Regions from separate parts of the Paenibacillus sp. D51F genome, predicted to be linked through region 1. Evidence: riboswitches for the same ligand, from Rfam matches in the RefSeq annotation. Region 1 holds a riboswitch; the other holds the start of a gene.
What was found. A riboswitch is a leader RNA that binds a small molecule or an ion and turns the genes downstream of it on or off. The one in region 1 is predicted to bind FMN.

Region 1 (3,204 bases):
GAAGGCAAGGTCATGACCTACGGCTCGGTCGCGGCAGCGGCCGGAAGCCCGCGCGCCGCCCGCCAGGTCGTCCGCATCCTCCATTCCATGGGGGAGAAGTACGGGCTGCCCTGGCATCGCGTCGTCAACGCGGCAGGCTCCGTGTCGCTGCCGGGAGATGCCGGCGAGCTTCAAAGGGCATTGCTGGCCGCGGAAGGCATCGAAGAAGGCTTGCGCGGAGCGATCGATCTCGAGCGGCATCGGCATGATGCGGATGTAGAGTCGATCGATCTCGAGCGGCATCGGCATGATGCGGATAAAGAGGCAATCGATCTTGAGCGGCATCGGCATGATCCGGATGGTGAGCAGTCCGGCGGCGAAGACGGATATTAGGCGGCGGGCTGCTCCGCTGCAGCTCTGGCCGTGCTGCGGCTGAGCATGACGAGCACGCCCCAGATGAGCAGGAAGCCGATCAGCTCATGAACCTTGAGCACGGATCCGAATACGATCCAGTTGATGAGGACGCCGACGGCAGGGAAGGCAAGCTCGGCCAGCGTGGCGATGGAAGCCTTGGTCGAGGAGAGCCCTTTATAATAAAGCAGCATGCTCAGCAGCCCGGGAATGAAAGCCTGGAAGAGCAGGTTGACGATGAGAATCGCAGCCGTGCCCGAGCTGCCGAGCGGCTTCCAGGCATCTCCGGCGGCCAGCAGCAGAATGCCGAGCAGCGGTATGGCGAGCAGGAAGCGGAGCGAAGTGACGATAGGGAAGCCGAGCTTCTTCTTCAGCAGGTATTTGCCCATGACGGTCGATCCGCCCCACAGGAAAGCGGCCGCGATCGAATACAGGGCTGCCTGGGAGCCGAGATCATGCAGGCCGAGCTGCGGAGCATGGAAGCCGAATGTAAGCAAGTACGTTCCGGCGAGTGCGACGAGCAGATACCAGGAAAAGCGGGCTGGGAAGGATTCCTTGAGCATGAAGCGGGCAAGAATGATGGCCAGCAGCGGCTGCAGCTTCTGCAGCAGCAGGACGGCATTGAAGTTGCCCATCGTGAACGCGGACGTGAACAGCACCGTGGCGATGGCGGAGCCGCCCCAGGAAACGAAGAACAGGGCTCCGACGACGCCGAGGGTGAGCTTGCCGGTGAGCTGATGACGGTAATGGATAAGGACCGGTACGGCATAGAGAGCGAGCAGAAGATGCTCCAGGAAAACGATCTGCGGAGACGTGAAGGTTTTCAGAAGCAGGATGCGGAAGAGGGGATCGACTCCCCAGAGTGTCGCGCCGAGAACGACGTACCAGATGCCGCGGCTGCGGGTGAACAGGCTTTTGTCCGCGCTGAGCGGACGGTCAAGCGTAGCTGTGTCTTTCAATTCAACAACCTCCAGTGGCGGGTTTTTGAATTGAACCTCGTAGAAGCTCATAACCCCCGCCAGTGACAAATGGCGGGGGCACGAAATAATACGCCTCGCCATGATCGTGGCACGAAGCGCATTAAACCTTCTCTCATCCGGACTGTCACCGTCGGCCTTGGACTCGCACCAAGTCAGTCCCGGATCCGCATATGCAGTTCCGGGAGTCGCGGGCTTCGGCGCGCGTTCGCGCCGTCACCGCCGGTAGGGAATCGCACCCTGCCCCGAAGGTTCATATTCAGTTGCGTGAATTATATCACAAGGTGACAGCACTCGACAAGAAAAGTTCATGGTTGCAAGGAGCAGCAGAGCATCTCCCCAGGTATAATAAGGAGACAAGCGCAACAGGGAAAGGGGAATACAGGTCATGAAGAAATGGACATTTGCGGCGATCGCGGTTCTCGTGCTTCTGGTCGCGGCGGGCTGCGGATCTTCCGGCAACGCGCCATATCAGGACGAATCGGCGGTCAAGGTCGCGATTACGAGCGACCCGGCAGCCGTGGCCGGAACGCCGCTGCAGCTGACAGCGGCCATCGAGGGACTGGTCACGGAAGAGAACCTGAAGATCGACTTCGACATCCGGGAAGAAACGGAGCAGGAGCTCCCTATTTTGATCACATCCAAGAAGAAGGCCCAGGGACAGTATGAGGTCACGCATACGTTCGATAAGCCGGGCAAATACGTCATCTACATCCATATCTATTCCGGAGACGATCTCCATATCATCAAGCGCAGCACGTTCGACGTCGCTTGATCCGGAAGCCGGCCAAGGGCTGTCCCCATCGGGGGACGGCCCTTTTTGCATTCCCGCTTGAGGCGCTGGACAGACATGTCCATCCCTGGCTATCGCGGATCGGCATGCCCGTGGCGTATGCGTTCCCGGATTGTACACGCCGCCCGTCACATTTGCGCAGTCTGCTGTCCATGGAATCGCATGCGAAGCGGGCTGCGGATCCGCTTGGCATCGGCATCAGCCTGAAGCCTCAAGCTCCGCTTGGCATCGGCATCAGCCTGAAGCCTCAAGCTCCGATGAGCTGCCGCTCGATGGGCGGCGTCTTGCAGCAAGATGCCGGGAGAGCAGGAGGAAGAAGAGGAAAGCGAGCGCGCTCAAAACCAGATTGACGGCAATGACGGTCTGGTACGAATGCTGAAGCCGGTAAAGGATGCCTCCTCCGAGCGCGGCAGCCGCTCCTCCGAGCTGATGGACGAGCAGCAGAAATCCGGTGCGCAGGCCGCCCGGTCCGCCGGCGCTCTCCTCCGCGAGCAGAATGCCGCCCGATACGGCGCCAACATAGCTTGCGCCGAAGAGCAGCGAGAAAAATACAGGCGACAGCTGCAGATGGGGAAGCAGCAAGGAAAAGGCGAGGACGCGGACTCCAAACAGCAAAGCCAGCGCTGACGAGCGGGAGGAGCGGTCCAGGAAATAGGAGAACAGGAGCCCGCCGCAAACTTCGAGCACGCCGAGCAGGCTGAGGGAAGCGGCGATTGTCGCTGTCGGCACATGCGAGTGCTGATGGATGGCGGCCAGGTTCATTTCCACGGTGCCCATGCTGAAGCCGCAGGCAAGGAGAGAGAAGGAGACGGCGAGGAATACGCGGTTTCGGGCCATGTCCAGCAGCGCGGCGGATTTCTCCCGCCAGCTCCGGGGTGAGTCCGCTGAAGAGGCGCCGGAACTTCCGGACGGAGCTGCGGAATGCGGCTTTTGGCCGTCCTCCGGTGGAAGGGCCGTTTCAGGAGCTGCGGAGAGCCCTTTTTTCTCGCGGAGAGGAACGTTCTCCGTATCGCCATGCCGGCTTGCCGCCCGGCGCCGGAAGAC
Region 2 (3,204 bases), on a different contig from region 1:
ACCCGCGCGAGAACCGCGGTTTCTCTCTACTCCTGTGCAAACGGAGCTGTCCTCTGTTTGGACAGCTGCCGTTTTGCTTTTCGAGAATAGAACCCGCACGAGAACCGCGGTTTCTCTCTACTCCTGCGCAAACGGGGCTGTCCTCTGTTTGGACAGCTGCCGTTTTGCTTGGAATGCTGCCTTAGTGTATGATAGAATCCGTACATACCGTTAGAGGACAAGGAGTGACTATCATGGCAAAACAAGCAAAAATCACGCTGGAAAACGGCGGAGAAGTGGTTCTGGACCTGTTCGAAAAGGACGCCCCGAACACGGTCGCCAATTTTGAAAAGCTCGCGAACGAGGGCTTCTACAACGGACTGAGCTTCCACCGCGTCATTCCGGGATTCGTCGCTCAAGGCGGCTGCCCGAACGGCACCGGCACCGGCGGCCCTGGCTATACGATCAACTGCGAGATCAACCCGAACAAGCATGAGCGCGGCTCCCTCGCGATGGCGCATGCGGGACGCAATACGGGCGGCAGCCAGTTCTACATCTGCTATCAGCCGCAGCCGCATCTGGACGGACAGCATACGGTCTTCGGCAAAGTTGCCAAGGGCATGGAGTATGTCGATGCGTTCAACAACGGCGCGAAAATGGCCAAAGTAGAAGTTTCCGAGGCTTAAGGAAGGCTTTGCCCGAATAGTCCGGCGGAGGGACAGCCCTCTGCCGGCTTATTTCTTTTCTCCCTTGTCCGCAGCCGCGAAGCCGGAACGGCTCCAATTCCAAGCCGCCGACTTGCAATTTGGATGGAGGCAAGGTAAGATGCAGGAAGAACAGTTATCATTCTGGATACAGTTTCTTGCCGGCATGATCGTTCGACAGGTTTGAACCAAATACAGCGGTTTCCTTCGGGGTCGGGTGAAAGTCCCAACCGGCGGTGATCCGCCTGCGAGCGCCAGAGCAAATGCTCCGCCTCGGCAGCGCGGCAAGTCCGTGACCCGATTGCCATTTCCCGCAAGCTCTCGAGAGCCTGCGGCGCAAGGCAAGCGGTGGACCTGGTGAGATTCCAGGACCGACAGTACAGTCTGGATGGGAGAAGGAGCCGCTTTTGATGCTCGCCATGCCTTGTTCCAAGGCGTCTATTTTGGCATCCATCAGCGAAGGCCATCCCTCCGGATGGAGGATGTTTGGCATATTCGCGAAATGTTTTGCCATAGACACCTGCTGGTACGAAGCATGCATGCGGGAATAGCGACGGGTGTCCGTCTGCTTTCCCCTACCCTGGCAAGGAACTGTACTTTCCTTGCCGGCGTGATCATCCTAAGCGGACTCGATTGTCATCCACACCCCCGAAGGTTTAGCGTCGGGGGTGTTTTTGCGTTATGGAACGGATGGACGACGGATTTTATATGGATCTGGCCCTGGAGATGGCTGCCAAGACGTCGGGGCAGACCTCGGTCAATCCGGTCGTCGGCTGCGTCGTCGTCAACAACGGCCGCATCGTCGGCATCGGAGCGCATCTGAAACGGGGAGAAGGCCATGCCGAGGTGCATGCGCTCAATATGGCCGGCGAAGAAGCGGAAGGCTCGACCGTCTATGTGACGCTAGAGCCATGCAGCCACTTCGGCCGGACGCCGCCGTGCTGCGACCGGATCATTGCCGCCCGCGCGGCCAAGGTCGTGATTGCGGCGATCGACCCGAATCCCGCTGTCGCGGGAAGCGGAGCCGGCAAGCTTCGCGAGGCCGGCATCGAGGTCGTCACCGGAGTCCGCGAAGCGGAATCCAGACGTCTGAATGAAGCGTTCAACAAATTCATAACGACCGGGCTTCCGTTCGTCACGCTCAAGACGGCCTCGACGCTGGACGGCAAGATCGCAGCGAAAAGCGGCGACAGCCGTTGGATTACCGGACCGGAATCACGCGAGGCGGTCCATGCGCTGAGACATCGCCATCAAGGCATCATGGTCGGGATCGGGACCGTGCTGGCCGACGACCCTTCGCTCAGCGCAAGGCTTTCCGTGCCGGCGCTCCAGCCGGTCCGGATCGTTGTCGATTCAACGCTGCGGCTCCCGCCGAAGGCCAAGCTTATGGATGGCGCAGCCCCGGTCATCGTGCTGGCGTCCGGCGCTGCCGACCCGGCGAAGCGGGCAGCTCTGGAAGCCGCCGGCGCCGAGGTGATCCTTTGCGGCCATGGCCGAACGGTCGACTTGAAGCAGGGAATGAAGCAGCTCGGCGAGAGAGAAATCGGCTCGATCCTCCTCGAAGGAGGGGGCAGGCTGAACGGGGGCATGCTGGATAACAGGCTCGTCGACAGGATCAGGCTGTTTTTCGCTCCGAAAATCATCGGCGGGGGAGCCGCTTCGCCGGGAAGCTTTGATTTCGGCGGGTTTCTGCGGATGGAAGAGGCGATAACCCTCGTGGATACGGAGATGGAGCGGTTCGGAGACGACTGGTGCTTGTCCGGAGTTCCGCTTTACGGAGATAAGGAGGCTGAGCCATGTTCACCGGCTTGATCGAAGAAATAGGCACCCTGCAGCGGGTGTCCCAGAGGGGCGAGGCTCTCTTGCTGACTATTGGAGCTTCCAAGGTTTTGGAAGGGGTCGGCCTCGGGGACAGCATTTCCGTCAATGGAGTGTGCCTGACGGTTACTTCCTGGGACAAACGAAGCTTCAATGTCGACGTCATGCCGGAAACCTACCGTCATACGAATCTGAAGGACCTCCCGGCCGGAAGCCCCGTCAATCTGGAACGGGCGATGGCGGCAGGGGGGAGGTTCGGAGGGCATATCGTTCAAGGGCATGTGGACGGCACCGGAATGATCATGCAGCGCAGGGTCGACGCCAACGCGGTCGTGTTCCGGATCAAGCCTCATGATGACGCGCTTATGCGATATGTCATTCCCCAGGGATCCATTACAGTCGACGGAATCAGCCTCACGGTAACCGGTACGGAAGGCGGCGGACTCGACATATCGATCATCCCCCACACGTTGGCCCAGACGGTGCTTCAGCATAAAAAAGCCGGAGACACCGTCAATCTGGAATGCGACATTGTCGGGAAATACGTGGATCACCTGCTTCATTACGGCAGCCGATCCGTATCCTCGCCTTCCGCTTCCCAGCCCTCTGGCGGTCTAAGCGCCGCCTTCCTTGCCGATAATGGATTTATTTGAGAAGCCTGAAGGGAGAGGACAGAAGTGGAACACTTTGACCATCAAGAAGG

Region 2: another riboswitch for FMN. It lies ahead of ribD (bifunctional diaminohydroxyphosphoribosylaminopyrimidine deaminase/5-amino-6-(5-phosphoribosylamino)uracil reductase RibD); the one in region 1 lies ahead of ACLBWT_RS16085 (DMT family transporter).

What each region holds. Positions count from the first base shown of each region.
Region 1 is NZ_JBKFAO010000008.1:156,246-159,449, reverse strand. Features, by position in the region: gene ACLBWT_RS16090 (MGMT family protein) at 1-372, shown strand, start outside; gene ACLBWT_RS16085 (DMT family transporter) at 369-1,349, opposite strand; FMN riboswitch at 1,471-1,624, opposite strand; gene ACLBWT_RS16080 (FixH family protein) at 1,756-2,142, shown strand; gene ACLBWT_RS16075 (MFS transporter) at 2,395-3,204, opposite strand, start outside.
Region 2 is NZ_JBKFAO010000002.1:136,731-139,934, reverse strand. Features, by position in the region: gene ACLBWT_RS04190 (peptidylprolyl isomerase) at 234-665, shown strand; FMN riboswitch at 883-1,087, shown strand; gene ribD (bifunctional diaminohydroxyphosphoribosylaminopyrimidine deaminase/5-amino-6-(5-phosphoribosylamino)uracil reductase RibD) at 1,365-2,495, shown strand; gene ACLBWT_RS04180 (riboflavin synthase) at 2,480-3,154, shown strand; gene ACLBWT_RS04175 (bifunctional 3,4-dihydroxy-2-butanone-4-phosphate synthase/GTP cyclohydrolase II) at 3,179-3,204, shown strand, end outside.